One region of the Bacillus sp. FJAT-45350 genome, then DNA from elsewhere that is predicted to be linked to it. Evidence: a T-box and tRNA genes for the amino acid it is inferred to sense, from the RefSeq annotation. Region 1 holds a T-box; the other holds one or more tRNA genes.
What was found. The T-box of region 1 lies ahead of tyrS (tyrosine--tRNA ligase). A T-box ahead of a tRNA ligase gene usually reads a tRNA of that ligase, here a tRNA-Tyr.
Positions count from the first base shown of each region.

Region 2: it has a tRNA-Tyr gene. The T-box ahead of tyrS (tyrosine--tRNA ligase) is inferred to sense a tRNA for this amino acid. The anticodon was not compared.

Region 1 covers NZ_NISU01000002.1:326,049-334,290, reverse strand. The annotation lists gene refZ (forespore capture DNA-binding protein RefZ) at 1-320, opposite strand, end outside; gene CD003_RS18205 (GAF domain-containing protein) at 476-955, shown strand; gene CD003_RS18200 (diguanylate cyclase) at 1,012-3,327, opposite strand; gene rpsD (30S ribosomal protein S4) at 3,756-4,358, shown strand; gene tyrS (tyrosine--tRNA ligase) at 4,643-5,899, opposite strand; T-box leader at 6,035-6,260, opposite strand; gene CD003_RS18185 (transglycosylase domain-containing protein) at 6,388-8,242, shown strand, end outside.
Region 2 covers NZ_NISU01000001.1:3,168,540-3,176,781, reverse strand. The annotation lists rRNA gene CD003_RS16090 (23S ribosomal RNA) at 78-3,017, shown strand; rRNA gene rrf (5S ribosomal RNA) at 3,171-3,286, shown strand; tRNA gene CD003_RS16080 (tRNA-Asn) at 3,335-3,409, shown strand; tRNA gene CD003_RS16075 (tRNA-Thr) at 3,411-3,486, shown strand; tRNA gene CD003_RS16070 (tRNA-Glu) at 3,645-3,719, shown strand; tRNA gene CD003_RS16065 (tRNA-Val) at 3,723-3,798, shown strand; tRNA gene CD003_RS16060 (tRNA-Thr) at 3,805-3,880, shown strand; tRNA gene CD003_RS16055 (tRNA-Tyr) at 3,940-4,023, shown strand; tRNA gene CD003_RS16050 (tRNA-Gln) at 4,041-4,115, shown strand; tRNA gene CD003_RS16045 (tRNA-Lys) at 4,298-4,373, shown strand; tRNA gene CD003_RS16040 (tRNA-Gly) at 4,384-4,458, shown strand; tRNA gene CD003_RS16035 (tRNA-Gly) at 4,522-4,595, shown strand; tRNA gene CD003_RS16030 (tRNA-Ala) at 4,605-4,680, shown strand; gene sigW (RNA polymerase sigma factor SigW) at 4,949-5,512, shown strand; gene CD003_RS16020 (anti-sigma factor family protein) at 5,531-6,169, shown strand; gene cdaA (diadenylate cyclase CdaA) at 6,324-7,145, shown strand; gene CD003_RS16010 (CdaR family protein) at 7,138-8,242, shown strand, end outside.

The DNA of each region.
Region 1 (8,242 bases):
CTGGCAAGATGATGATGTTCCTGTTGATATAGAAGAGTTTTGTTAAAAGCAGAAATTAAACATTCACGAGCTGATTGAGAAGGGAGCTTCATGACCTCTTCTTCTATCACTTTTACATACCCCTCTAAAAATGACGTCATGAGTTGTTCTAGTAATCCTTTCTTACTACCAAAATAATAAGATATTAATGCTCCATTCACATTAGCCCGATCAGCTATACTTCGAATTGACGTACCATTATAGCCTTGAACATTAAATAATGAAATAGCCGCATCCATAACCTTACTTTTCGTATTATCTACTGCACCGTTCTTCCCCATTGTAGACACCCCTTTTTGGTCTGGTATCTATTAGGTTCTTCTTTTCAATCTTTCCTCCTGTTAGAACCTCTCGACATTCAAAGGAAATGTTTCTACAAGAAGCGATAGTGTGTGATATGTTATACTATTTTTATCGCGAAGAAGGGAGAATTGATATGTTTAACGTCGAGTTATACAACGGAACAGCTGAAGAAAATTACAAAATGTTAATAAATCAAATCAAAGCTTTAACAGAAGATGAGTCAGATCAAATTGCAAACTTAGCTAATGCTACTGCCCTTCTAAATCAATTTCTGAATGAAATCAATTGGGTAGGCTTCTATCTACATAAAGAAGACGAACTAGTTTTAGGTCCGTTTATCGGATTACCAGCATGCGTACGAATCAAAATGGGAAAAGGTGTATGCGGAACAGCAGCAGCCGAACGGAAAACACAAAGAGTTGCTGATGTTCATCAATTCCCAGGGCATATTGCATGTGATGCTGCCTCTCTATCAGAAATTGTAATTCCGATTATTAAGAACGACGAATTAATCGGAGTATTAGATATAGATAGTCCCATTAAAGACCGTTTTACAGAGCTTGACCAAAAATATCTAGAGGAGTTTGTAATTCAACTAACAAACTCCTTATAAATAATCCTCTAAAAATTGTAAAGGACCGAGTCGCTAAACTCGGTCCCGATCTATAGCTAGTTAGTTAAACTGCTCTGCATTATGACTTGATTCTTACCAGACTCTTTCGCCACATATAGCCCTTCATCTGCAATATTAAAAAGAAGCTTTAACGTTTTCATGTTATCCTTTTGATTCCAATAGGACACTCCACAAGAAACTGTTACACGAGGACTTGTTTCTTGAGCTACACTTTTGACAATTCTTTCTGCTACTCTATAACCAACTTCTGGTTCAACCTTAGGAAGATATACCGCTAACTCTTCCCCACCCCAGCGCGCTGCGATATCATGATCTCGTATACTTCTTTTCATAATATTTGCGACCTGAATAATAATGTCATCACCAACTTGATGTCCATACGTATCATTAATTTGCTTAAAGTTATCAATATCTAGTAATAGGAAACAACCAAAAGCGTCTGTCTTCATCGATTCTTGTATGCATTGGTCCAAATAATTTCTTGAATATAAGCGAGTTAAATGATCAGTAATGACGAGCTTTTCTAACTCTTCATGTAACATTGAATTTGTAAAGGCAAGAGTTGAATGATGAATTAAAGACTGCAATAATTTAAAATTTTCAAAGGTAAAATGATAAGGTTCTTGGTGCATTACTAATACCATACCCTTTAGTTCACCTGACTGAACCATAGGAACAGCTAAAAATGAGCGAAACGGCTCAAGGGAATAATCATCATCCGCTTCTGCGTCTCCAATAAATAATGGGTCCTTTTCACGCTTAATCTTATCACTTAAAGGTGTAATCGCTTTACGTGATTCTTCCATATCAAAAAACTCTGTACTTCCCTCAAGGACAATTAAATCTCCATTTGAATGGAACATAATAAAGCCTACTTGCTCAGCTTTAAAAGACTCCTTAATCTGGTTAGTCATAAACTTAATTGTTTCTGATAACCGTAAATTTGAATTTAATTGATGAGATGTACTATTAATTAACTGTAAATCATTAATTAATTCTCTAGACTGTTGATAAAGCTCTGCATTTTCTAATGCATTCCCTCCGATATCAGCTAGCATCTCAATAAATTCAATCTCATGTTTAGGGAACATCATAGATGTCGGTGACTTTATTTGCATGACACCATATACACCTTGTTTCCCTCTTAACGGCGCAAATAAAATTGAACTTTTATCTTTCACAACATCTTGAATTTGAATCTTTCCAGTTAAATATACATTTTCAGCTACACTATTTTCAGCACCAGCCCCGTATTGCATCTGCTTAACTGGCAAGTGCTCACTCACTTCCCACTCGTGACTTAGAAGTAAATGCACATTAAAGGTAGGATACATTTCGCTTAATGCATAAATAATCTCTCCTAGTACTTCTCCAACATCCATAGACGAGTGAAACTTCTTAGTAACTTGTAAAAGTAATTCTCTTCTTTTTCTTTCTATTACTTTACGGTTATTATTGTACGCCTTGAAAAACAACCGACTTAATTCTTTAATTAAGAAAGAAAGCTTCTCTAATTCCTTCTTCTTAAAATCTCCTTTATCATAGAAGAACATCACAAGCCCAAATGGCTTCTCGCCTTCTAAACATAATGGAATAGCAGTAAAGTTTGGAACCTGCTTCTGCGCTAGAAATAACTGCTTATCATCAGTAAGCATCTCATTAGAAGTAATCGTATTAATTACTAATTTCTCATCTGCAGAAATGACATACTCATGGAACTGACTATAAAGCCCGTCATCCGAGGCTTCAATTGGCACAAACTCCTGACCTTGCTTACCATATAGTAAAATCGCTACTTCACTACTTTCAAATAATGGCTCAACATAGGTGATAAATGCTTTTGCTAGCTTTCTAAAATCTAATGTATAGTCCGTATCTTTCAAAATTGTTGTAATCACTTCGTTTATATTCTCAAAACTATCAAGCATACTTGACGCCTGATTCGTAAATAATTGTTTTGCTGTAATAGTTACTGCATACTGAAGTCCCCGTAAAAAAGGGCGAAGAACTTCATCGTTTACATACTCCTCTTCAACAATAATCCCTAATAAACCATTCCATTGGCTATTGTTATATGTTAATCGAATATTAATAAAATCAATTATGCAACCATTCCATTCAAAAGGAAACTCATTCTCAAAAAGATTTTGCTGGATTAATGAAACTGCTTCAATCATTTTAGAATTAAATCCACCAAACTCCCTAATTGTAACAATATTTCCTTCTTCATTAGCTAAAAATAGAATCGAAGATTGGAAATGTTCATCGATGATTTGACTATCTTCTATAGCGACATGGAGAAGTTTTGAAAAATCAATGGTATTTCGTTTATTATTCTTTATATTTTTCATCTTTGCACCACCATACGTTGTTACTAATTAGCCTTCTTAAGTCGCTTTGTATCCTTACTAAATAACTTACCTGTTCAATTTTTTCATATATATACATTATACTGGAAAAGAACATAATTTACTACATCCTTGCGACCAATAAAGAGAAATACTTATGAACAATTCTCTTCTTAGACAATACAGGAATACTTGACATCTACACCTTACGATCATATAATGATTTTTGTGTGAAATGAGACAGCCAAGGTAAACTTGATGTGTACCCTTATCATTTTGTTCCTCATTAATCGGCTGCTACAAAAAATGAGGTGCATCGTGTAACTTCTAGCTGTCGAAGCGAAGATGCATGAAAGCAAAATGAGCATGTCAAAGAGATTGCCATACGGTTGTTATTTTGCAACATCAAAATAACAAAGGAGGAGTCATTCATGGCTCGTTATACAGGTCCATCTTGGAAATTATCTCGTCGCTTAGGTATTTCATTAAGCGGAACAGGAAAAGAATTAGAAAAACGCCCTTACGTTCCAGGTCAACACGGCCCGAACCAACGTAAGAAAATCTCAGAATACGGTTTACAATTACAGGAGAAGCAAAAGCTTCGCCATATGTTCGGTATCAATGAGCGTCAATTCCGCCGCATCTTTGATGACGCTGGTAAAATGCCTGGTATCCACGGTGAAAACTTCATGATTTTACTTGAGTCTCGCCTAGATAACTTAGTTTACCGTATGGGACTAGCTCGTACTCGTCGTGCAGCTCGTCAGCTTGTAAACCATGGTCACGTAACTGTTGATGGAGGTCGCGTAGACATCCCTTCATACCGTGTTAAGCCTGGTCAAGCAATCGCTTTACGCGAAAAATCTAAAAATCTTTCTGCTGTAAAAGAAGCAATCGAAGTAAACAACTTCGTACCTGGTTATGTAACATTCGACGCTGAAAAGCTTGAAGGTTCATTCTCTCGTTTACCAGAACGTTCTGAGCTTCCAGCTGAAATCACTGAAGCATTAATCGTCGAGTTCTACTCTCGTTAATCTTCAATTCAAGGATGTCCATTTTATGGGCATCTTTTTTTATACCTTTTATTTTCACATCCACGTTTTAATCATATTCTTACTTACTATTTATATTCTAAAGTAACAAAAAAAGAACGGCAAATGCCATTCTTTAATAAACTAACTCAAAACAAATATAGTAGTAATTTAAAGGAGACCGCTTCTTTCACTGCACGTCAAACGTCAAGAAACCACATGACGTTTGACATCAAAACAAAGCAACGACTTCGCACATAATATTTACTAACCTTTACGGTGCATCGTTAGTATTTAATTAAGAAGTACTTCTTCTTCCCTCTTCTGATAATTGTAAATTGACCCTCGATACGATCTTCCGAAGTCATTTGTCGATCTAATTCTATACAACGTTCGCCATTAATGTAAATCGCTCCGTTTTGAATATCTTCACGACCTTGACGTTTAGAAGGAGCAATTTTTGATGCTATTAATAAATCTAACAAACTGATCTCTTCTTCTTTACATTCATATGATGGAACATCCTTAAAACCTTGTTTTATTTCTTCTGCCGATAGTGAAGAAATCTCTCCACTAAATAGAGCTCCTGAAATTCTAATCGCTTGTTTAAGTGAATCTTCACCGTGAACCAACTTTGTTACTTCTTCTGCTAAGCGTTTTTGTGCCGTACGCTTCTCTGGTGCTGTTTCCAATTCCTTTTCTAACTCATCAATCTCAGCCGGAGTTAAGAAAGTAAAGTACTTTAAGAACTTAACGACATCGCGGTCATCAGTATTGATTAAAAACTGGTAGAATTCATACGGACTTGTTTTCTCAGCATCTAACCAAATTGCGCCACCCTCAGATTTTCCAAACTTTGTTCCATCACTTTTGGTTACCAATGGAATTGTAAAACCAAATGCTTTTGCTTCTTCTTCTGTTGATTTACGAATTAATTCAAGACCAGCCGTAATATTCCCCCACTGGTCACTTCCACCTATTTGTAAACGGCAATTTTCATTTTCGTAAAGGTGAAGAAAGTCATATGATTGTAAAATCATATAGCTAAATTCCGTAAATGAAATCCCTGAAGTAATCCTTGATTCTACAGAGTCTTTTGCCAACATGTAATTTAATCCGAAGTTTTTACCAACATCTCGTAAGAACGTTATAATATCAAGCTTCCCAATCCAATCAAAGTTATTAACAGCCTTTGCTGCACTTTCACCTTCAAAATCTAAAAATTGAGAAAGCTGTCCCTTGATACGATCACTCCATAATTGAACGATTTCTTGCTCATTCAATGTACGTTCTGCCTTTTTCCCACTAGGGTCCCCAATTAGCCCAGTAGCACCGCCGACAAGAGCCAATGGTTTATGACCAGCAAGCTGGAACCTACGTAATGTTAATACAGTAAGTAAATGCCCAATATGTAAGCTATCTGCTGTTGGATCGAAGCCACAGTACAAAGTCATTTGCCCTTCTGATAATTGCTTTTCAAGACCATCAGCATCTGTTACTTGGTTAATTAATCCACGGTATTCTAAATCTTTTAATAATTCCATGTTTATCTCTCCTTTTTTTATAACTTTATAAAGCTTTTTGATTTTTTACTAGGTCCAGTAATCCGTTAAATATTTATCCCATCTGTTCATTTCATCTAGCTAGTTTACTTTGAGGAAATTAAAAAAAGCCCTCCAAAAAGGGACGAGAAATCTCGCGGTACCACCCTTCTTGAAGAACTATTATCTTCCACTCAATATGATAACGGTATAAGACCGTCCCTTACTACGAATTGAATATAAATCAATCTTCGTAAAGAATGCTCCAGGTTGTATTTCACAGCTTTTTTGTACTAGTTCACAGCAACCACTAGCTCTCTTAAACAGGGAAAAGCTTATTACTTGTACCTATCCTCGCATATTTTTCAATTGTTATATTTTTAACATATTCGTTATATGATTGTCAATATTCACCTAAAACAGATTCCGATTAGTTATAGGATGTTTCGACATGATATGCTATAATACTTCTATGTTTTAGGAGGTTCTTTATGAAAAATAAACTTGAAGAATTTAGGGCGAAACTTAAGAACGTGACTGACAAACTAGAAGAAAAAAATATATTCAAAGGTTTAGGTATTACATATCAAGTATTCTGGAATTTATTACTCGTATTTGTTGTTCTTGGGTTAATGGGTACCTTCTTTGTTGGTGGAGCTGGCGCAGGCTTTTTTGCATCCTTAGTAAAAGATGAACCATTACGACCTTATGAAGAAATGAAGAAAGACATCTATGACTATGAGGAAATGAGTCAAATCTATTTTGCCAACGATGTCTATCTTGGAGAACTTCCATATGAGTTAGAAAGAAGAGAAGTAAAGCTTGAAGATGTAAGTGAATATTTAGTACAAGCAATTATTGCTACTGAGGACGAATACTTTTATGAGCATAACGGAATAGTTCCTAAAGCAATAATGAGAGCTACACTTCAAGAAGTAGCTAACTCCTCAGTTCAAACTGGAGGCAGTACACTTACACAACAACTTGTTAAAAACCAAATATTGACAAGTGATGTTTCCTTTGACCGAAAAGCAAGAGAAATGCTTCTAGCAATGCGTTTAGAAACATTCTTTAATAAAGATGAGATATTAGAAGCCTACTTAAATGTTGTACCATTTGGACGTAATGCATCTCGTCGAAATATTGCCGGTGTACAGTCTGCAGCGCAAGGAATTTTCGGAGTTGATGCAAAAGATTTATCGCTTCCTCAAGCTGCTTACATTGCTGGTTTACCACAAAGCCCTTTTGGATATACACCTTTTACAAGTAATGGTGAAGTGAAACAAAACTTGGACCCAGGTATTAACCGAATGAAAACTGTTTTACGTAGAATGAAAGATTCTGGTTATATTACTGAATCCGAATACGAGAGTGCTTTGGATTATGATATCAGAGCTAACTTAACCACTAGAACACCTAGTTCAATTGAAGAATATCCATATTTAACAAACGAAGTGTTAAGACGTGCAACTGAAGTTTTAGCAAAACAAATGATGGTAGAAGATAATGTAATTGTAGATGAACTTGAAGGTGAAGATAGAGTTTCAACACTTACACAATATCGTGAACAAGCAAGACGTGATTTAAGAAGGAATGGGTATCGAATTCATACAACTGTCAATAAAGGAATTTATGATTCAATGCAGGAAACCGTTAAGGATGACCGCTATTTTGGGCCTGATCGTGAAGGTGAAAAAGAAGAAGTTGGTGCCATTCTAATCGAAAACCGTACAGGTGCTATCATAAGCTTTGTCGGTGGTCGTAATTTTGAAGAACAAGAATTAAACCATGCTACTCAAGCTTATCGCTCAAACGGCTCAACAATGAAACCGATTTTATCCTATGCTGCTGCAATTGATATCGGGGCAATTCATCCAGCATCAATTATCCCTGATACTCCTGCAACATATCCAGATGGAACACCTTTTGGGAACTTTGATAATAGCTATAGAGGTTTGATAACTGCTCGAGATGCGCTTAAGTATTCTCGAAATGTACCTGCAGTAAGAGCTCAACTGAAGATTCCTCATGAAAAGGCAAGAGAAACACTTCTGAAATATAACTTTAACCTTGAGGAAGGAGAACCATATCCTTCAGCATCTTTAGGTAGAACTAGAAACGATGTAACAGTTGAACAAAACACAGCTGCATACGCAACGTTCGCTAATGATGGAAACTTTGTTGAGTCCTACATGATAGACAGAATTGAAACAAAAGAAGGAGAAGTTATTTTTCAACATGAAATTAATCCAGTTGAAGTATTTTCTCCACAAACTGCATATTTAATGGTCGACATGATGAGAGATGTATTACGTAGTGGTACAGCGACTTACCTTCCTGGTAGAA
Region 2 (8,242 bases), on a different contig from region 1:
AGCGATTACACGCTGACGAACCTTTAAGGTTTTAATTAGCAATTCGTAATTTGCAATTAGCAATTATGTTTTGTCATGGTTAAGCTAGAAAGGGCGCACGGTGGATGCCTTGGCACTAGGAGCCGATGAAGGACGGGACGAACACCGATATGCTTCGGGGAGCTGTAAGTAAGCTTTGATCCGGAGATTTCCGAATGGGGGAACCCACCATCCGTAATGGGATGGTACCCATACCTGAATACATAGGGTATGTGGAGGTAGACCTGGGGAACTGAAACATCTAAGTACCCAGAGGAAGAGAAAGCAAATGCGATTTCCTGAGTAGCGGCGAGCGAAACGGAATATAGCCCAAACCAAGAGGCTTGCCTCTTGGGGTTGTAGGACACTCTATACGGAGTAAGAAAGAAACGAAGTAGATGAAGCGACCTGGAAAGGTCCGCGAAACAAGGTAACAGCCCTGTAGTCGAAACTTCGTTTCCTCCAGAGTGGATCCTGAGTACGGCGGGACACGTGAAACCCCGTCGGAATCTGGGAGGACCATCTCCCAAGGCTAAATACTCCCTAGTGACCGATAGTGAACCAGTACCGTGAGGGAAAGGTGAAAAGCACCCCGGGAGGGGAGTGAAACAGATCCTGAAACCGTGTGCCTACAAGTAGTCAGAGCCCATTTACGGGTGATGGCGTGCCTTTTGTAGAATGAACCGGCGAGTTACGATGTCGTGCAAGGTTAAGCAGATAATGCGGAGCCGTAGCGAAAGCGAGTCTGAATAGGGCGATTACAGTACGCCGTCGTAGACCCGAAACCGTGTGATCTACCCATGTCCAGGGTGAAGTTCAGGTAACACTGAATGGAGGCCCGAACCCACGCATGTTGAAAAATGCGGGGATGAGGTGTGGGTAGGGGTGAAATGCCAATCGAACTCGGAGATAGCTGGTTCTCCCCGAAATAGCTTTAGGGCTAGCCTCGAGGTGAGAGTATTGGAGGTAGAGCACTGATTGGACTAGGGGTCCCCACAGGATTACCGAATTCAGTCAAACTCCGAATGCCAAATACTTATCCTCGGGAGTCAGACTGCGAGTGCTAAGATCCGTAGTCAAGAGGGAAACAGCCCAGACCATCAGCTAAGGTCCCAAAGTATACGTTAAGTGGAAAAGGATGTGGAGTTGCACAGACAACCAGGATGTTGGCTTAGAAGCAGCCACCATTTAAAGAGTGCGTAATAGCTCACTGGTCGAGTGACTCTGCGCCGAAAATGTACCGGGGCTAAACGTATCACCGAAGCTATGGATTGACACCTTAGGTGTCAGTGGTAGGGGAGCGTTCTAAGTGCTGCGAAGTCAGACCGAGAGGACTGGTGGAGCGCTTAGAAGTGAGAATGCCGGTATGAGTAGCGAAAAGAGGGGTGAGAATCCCCTCCGTCGAAAGCCCAAGGTTTCCTGAGGAAGGCTCGTCCGCTCAGGGTAAGTCGGGACCTAAGCCGAGGCCGAAAGGCGTAGGCGATGGACAACAGGTTGATATTCCTGTACCACCTCCTCACCGTTTGAGTAATGGGGGGACGCAGTAAGGTAGGGTAAGCGCACTGATGGATATGTGCGTCCAAGCAGTTAGGCTGGTAAGTAGGAAAATCCGCTTATCGTAAAGGCTGAGCTGTGATGGCGAGCGAAATAATAGTAGCGAAGTTCCTGATCCTCCACTGCCAAGAAAAGCCTCTAGCGAGGTGAGAGGTGCCCGTACCGCAAACCGACACAGGTAGGCGAGAAGAGAATTCTAAGACGCTCGGGAGAACTCTCGTTAAGGAACTCGGCAAAATGACCCCGTAACTTCGGGAGAAGGGGTGCTCTGTTAGGGTGCAAGCCCGAGAGAGCCGCAGTGAAAAGATCCAAGCGACTGTTTAGCAAAAACACAGGTCTCTGCGAAGCCGCAAGGCGAAGTATAGGGGCTGACACCTGCCCGGTGCTGGAAGGTTAAGAGGAGAGGTTATCCTTCGGGAGAAGCTTTGAATTGAAGCCCCAGTAAACGGCGGCCGTAACTATAACGGTCCTAAGGTAGCGAAATTCCTTGTCGGGTAAGTTCCGACCCGCACGAATGGTGTAACGACTTGGATACTGTCTCAACGAGAGACCCGGTGAAATTATATTACCTGTGAAGATGCAGGTTACCCGCGACAGGACGGAAAGACCCCATGGAGCTTTACTGTAGCTTGATATTGGATTTTGGTACAGTTTGTACAGGATAGGTAGGAGCCTTGGAAACCGGAGCGCAAGCTTCGGTGGAGGCGTCGGTGGGATACTACCCTGACTGTATTGAAATTCTAACCTAGGACCGTGATCCGGTTCGGGGACAGTGTCAGGTGGGCAGTTTGACTGGGGCGGTCGCCTCCTAAACAGTAACGGAGGCGCCCAAAGGTTCCCTCAGAATGGTTGGAAATCATTCGTAGAGTGCAAAGGCATAAGGGAGCTTGACTGCGAGACCTACAAGTCGAGCAGGGACGAAAGTCGGGCTTAGTGATCCGGTGGTTCCGCATGGAAGGGCCATCGCTCAACGGATAAAAGCTACCCTGGGGATAACAGGCTTATCTCCCCCAAGAGTCCACATCGACGGGGAGGTTTGGCACCTCGATGTCGGCTCATCGCATCCTGGGGCTGAAGTAGGTCCCAAGGGTTGGGCTGTTCGCCCATTAAAGCGGTACGCGAGCTGGGTTCAGAACGTCGTGAGACAGTTCGGTCCCTATCCGTCGCGGGCGTAGGAAATTTGAGAGGAGCTGTCCTTAGTACGAGAGGACCGGGATGGACACACCGCTGGTGTACCAGTTGTTCCGCCAGGAGCATAGCTGGGTAGCTACGTGTGGACGGGATAAGTGCTGAAAGCATCTAAGCATGAAGCCCCCCTCAAGATGAGATTTCCCATTACGTTAAGTAAGTAAGACCCCTTAGAGATGATGAGGTTGATAGGTCTCGGGTGGAAGCATGGTGACATGTGGAGCTGAGAGATACTAATCGGTCGAGGGCTTATCCAATTTTCTAAGGTTGAAATGAATTCGACGACCTGCATATATAACACTATCTAGTTTTGAGAGAACAACTCTCAGCTGAAAGCAATTTCAGCGAAGAAATCTGCTCCTGCGGTTACTCGTCGCAAGTCTTGCGAGGAAGTATCACAGAGTGGTTGACTTAGTGATGATGGCGAAGAGGCCACACCCGTTCCCATGCCGAACACGGAAGTTAAGCTCTTCAGCGCCGATGGTAGTTGGGGGCTTCCCCCTGCGAGAGTAGGACGTTGCTAGGTTTTTTTATTTACAATATTATAAACTTCCTTTAAGTTACTCTTTCTTATTCCACAGTAGCTCAGTGGTAGAGCAATCGGCTGTTAACCGATCGGTCGTAGGTTCGAGTCCTACCTGTGGAGCCATGCTTCCATAGCTCAGTAGGTAGAGCACTTCCATGGTAAGGAAGGGGTCAGCGGTTCGAGTCCGCTTGGAAGCTCCAGAATTGCAGGTAAGACAAATTAATTTCTCTCTTATAAATGAGGGTTTTTTATTTTGAGATTTAGTATTGAATTTCAAAATAAACTATAGAAAAAAAGAGTTGCACACAAATTTATTTTTTAGTATAATATTTTTTGTCAGAGAGACATTATTGACACTGGCCCGTTGGTCAAGCGGTTAAGACACCGCCCTTTCACGGCGGTAACACGGGTTCGAATCCCGTACGGGTCACCATATGGAGGATTAGCTCAGCTGGGAGAGCACCTGCCTTACAAGCAGGGGGTCGGCGGTTCGATCCCGTCATCCTCCACCATAATACGCCGGTGTAGCTCAACTGGTAGAGCAACTGACTTGTAATCAGTAGGTTGGGGGTTCAAGTCCTCTTGCCGGCACCATTTTTTATGCTGTGTTTACAGATAGTATTTCGCTACTTATAGCTATACATAGTAGACCTGGAGGGGTAGCGAAGTGGCTAAACGCGGCGGACTGTAAATCCGCTCCTTAGGGTTCGGCGGTTCGAATCCGTCCCCCTCCACCATTTGATTTATATCATAGTGGGCTATAGCCAAGCGGTAAGGCAACGGACTTTGACTCCGTCATGCGCTGGTTCGAATCCAGCTAGCCCAGCCATTTACTTACTATATAACAGCAAGAGGCATTAGCTGAGTTACGAGCCATACTTCTCAGAAACAACTACGAGTTGTCTCGACGGATGCACCTCGAAGCATTTCTAGAAGAGAAAGAGATTAGGTAAGGCAATGAAGCCAAACATCGTCCGTTTACAACAAGAATTACTTAGTATATAACAGCAAGAGCCATTAGCTCAGTTGGTAGAGCATCTGACTTTTAATCAGAGGGTCGAAGGTTCGAATCCTTCATGGCTCACCATTTTATCTTTGCGGAAGTAGTTCAGTGGTAGAACACCACCTTGCCAAGGTGGGGGTCGCGAGTTCGAATCTCGTCTTCCGCTCCATAAGTTAATTTTAATGGAATAGGCTTTTATTTTATAGATTTATATGTTACAATTATTTTATTAGCGGGTGTAGTTTAGTGGTAAAACCTCAGCCTTCCAAGCTGATGTCGTGAGTTCGATTCTCATCACCCGCTCCAATTTAAGTTGGGGCCTTAGCTCAGCTGGGAGAGCGCCTGCCTTGCACGCAGGAGGTCAGCGGTTCGATCCCGCTAGGCTCCACCATATATTAGACACTTTTACCTTAGATACTGTATCTAAGGTTTTTTTGTGGACTTATGGTTGTTTGCAACTGAACACAATTTGTTGGTGTTCGTCACTGACCTCTTAAAAGATTATTTCGTATTTACATATAGTTTCACCTACTACTAAGTTTGTTAACTTCTCGTATATTATTCGTGTTAATATAAATATAAAATTGTAAATAAAAAGAAACCAAATACGGTTTTATACGTAGAAGTAATAATACCGCAAAATAAGCGGAGGTAACGAGATGGAGAAACTAATTAAGAGATTAATTAAAGAAGTGAAGAGTGGCGATACGGAAGCTTTTGGTGAGTTAGTTGAGATGTATAAGGACAAAGTGTATCAACTATCTTATCGAATGCTTGGGAATATGCACGAAGCACAAGATGTAGCTCAAGAAGCTTTTTTACGAGCATATACAAATATTGATAGATATGATACTAATAGAAAGTTTTCTACTTGGCTCTTTCGAATAGCAACGAACTTAGCAATTGATCGTCTTAGAAAGAGGAAGCCAGACTTTCATTTAGAGGACCCGATTAAAGGTACAGAGGGGATGACAGTTCAATCACAAATTGCATCTACTGAAGAGCTTCCAGATGATCAAGTGGTTAAGGTAGAGATGCAAGAGTGGATACAAGATGAAATCAACCATTTACCGCCTAAATATCGCTCTGCGATTATACTAAAGTACATTGAAGACTTGTCTTTAAAAGAAATCAGCGAGATTTTAGATCTGCCAGTATCGACAGTTAAGACAAGAATTCATCGCGGTCGGGAAACCTTGCGTAAGCGAATGGGCAATGTCTAAGGTGAAAGGGTGATGAACATGGAATACAATAAACGTTTTATTGAGCTTATGCATCGGTATTTAGATGGGGAAACAACTAATGAAGAAAAAGCTGAGTTTTTACATTATATAGAGACAAATGTTTCATGTAAGAAACATTATGAGGAAACGAGAAAAGCAATAGCTTTTGTTCAAAGTGCCTCTCATATAGAGACATCGGCTAACTTTACAAATAATGTCTTGCAACAACTACCAAAGCGTAAGAAGAGAGTGGCCTGGAAGCAATGGATGAGAAACCATCCTCTTGCCGTAGCTGCTTCTATTTTTCTAATACTCATGTCTAGTAGTATTATTTCTGTTTGGAATAGCTCAGAGGAACTAAGTGTGACAGGAAACGGAAACATTCAAATTGACCATGAGAGTGGCAAAGTCATTGTTCCAGAAGGGGAAGTAATTGAAGGAAATTTGGTTGTTCGTAATGGAACATTAGAGTTAAATGGAGAAGTTCGTGGGAATGTGCTTCTCGTAAATAGCGAGAAGTATCTAGCTTCTGCCGGTTCTGTATCTGGAGAAATAGATGAGGTGACCCAAGTATTAGAATGGATTTGGTATCACATTAAGAGCTTCTTCTCTGATGTAACGACCGTGGTAGGTAACGAAAAAGAGAATATAGACTAGTAAGTAAGTTTCGTACATCAGTGGGAAAAAGAGAGGCTCTAGTATTCATTGACGGACTGTATGATGCATACGATAGGTTTTAAAATATGGTATAATGATAAAGCTATAAATATAAAAAAGTAGTTCCTGATGCTAAAGGTTTGGAGGAAGTGCCATGTTTTTGGGAGAAGATTTTCAACTGCTCAATTACTTGGGGCAGATAGTAGATATATTACTTGTTACCTACGTAATATACAAATTAATAATGATTATACGAGGCACAAGAGCTGTTCAGTTATTAAAAGGAATTACCGTTATCCTTGGGATATGGTTTTTAAGTAGCTTTTTTGGTTTGCGTACTCTTGAATGGTTAATGTATCAAACCGTAACTTACGGGTTACTTGCCATTATCATCATCTTTCAGCCGGAGCTGAGAAGGGCGTTGGAACAGTTAGGGAGAGGTCGCCTATTTTCTCGCTCTACTATTCCACAAGAAGAGGAAACGTCGAAATCAATTGAAGCGATTGTAAAGGCTGCTAACTATATGGCCAAGCGTCGTATCGGTGCGTTACTCTCGATTGAACGGGAAACGGGAATGAATGACTACGTAGAGACAGGGATTTCAATGAACTCAGATTTAACATCAGAGTTACTTATCAATGTCTTTATACCAAATACACCATTACATGATGGTGCTGTTATTATAAAAGAAAATAAGATAATGGCTGCAGCTTGTTACTTACCGCTATCAGAGAATCCTTTTATATCAAAGGAGTTAGGGACGAGACACCGTGCAGCACTTGGAATTAGTGAAGTGACTGATTGTATTACTCTAGTTGTATCAGAAGAAACAGGAAATATCTCTCTTACGAAAAATGGAGAGCTTCATCGTGATTTAGATGAAGAGAAGTTACATGAATTGTTGAAAAGAGAGTTAATAACTCAAGTACAAACCTCTTCAGCACGTTGGCAGTGGGGAGGGAAGAAGGATGGATAAGCTATTTACTAGTCCATGGTTTGTAAAGCTAATCTCGTTTTTTATTGCCCTCATGTTATTTTTGATGGTAAACGCTGATAATTTCACAAATCAACCAAGTGTACTTCCGGGAGTTAGTAAAGGCTCACATACGTTAACAGATGTTCCATTAGTCGCTCACTTTGATGAGGACCAATATGTTGTCACTGAGATGACTGAGTCGGTTCAAGTGAATTTAACAGGCCCTCAGGGGGCACTAATTCAGTTCCAGGTGGCGCGACCAAATTATGAGGTATTTGTTGATTTACAGGATAAGGGTCCTGGTGTTCATCATGTAAGCATTCATACTAAAGGCTTCCCTCGTGAACTATCAGTATCCGTCGTTCCTCAATTTGTAAGAGTCGTTTTACAAGAAAAGAAAACAATGACTCTACCGGTAACCGTTGATTTAGTGAACAGTGATGAAGTTGCTGAAGGATATACAGTAGGAACGCCTATTGTTACTCCTGTTACTATAGAAATAACAGCAGCCGAGGAAATTATCGAACAAGTAGCGATTGCAAAAGCATATGTAGATGTACAAGGTGCAGATAGGACAATCGAAAAAGGGGTTCCCGTTAAGGTTTATGACCAAGTGGGGAACGAACTTCATCTAGATATTGAACCAGCGATAGTCGATGTACGTGTTCCAATTACGAGTCCTTATAAAGAGGTACCAGTCAAGGTTAGTAAGCAGGGTGAACCTCCAGAAGGCTTAAGTGTAGAATCGGTGATTTTAGAGCCAAAAGAAGTAACAATTTTTGGTCCAAGAGATGTTATTGGACAGATATCAATTATTGAGGGACTTGAAATAGATTTAAGCACGATTACAGAAAGTCAGACACTTCAGCTTGCTGTCCCAAGACCGAGGGGAGTTGAAAGGGTTGACCCACAGGTAATCAATGTAACAGTCGAGCTTAATAAGGAAGAAACTCTTCTAATAGAAGAAGTACCTGTTGATATTAATGGCTTATCAGAAGGGCTAGAGCTTATCTTTGAAAGTCCAGTTAATCAGCTAGTAAATGTTACGTTGAAAGGTACTACTGCATTATTAGAAAAAGTAAATCCAGAGAATATTC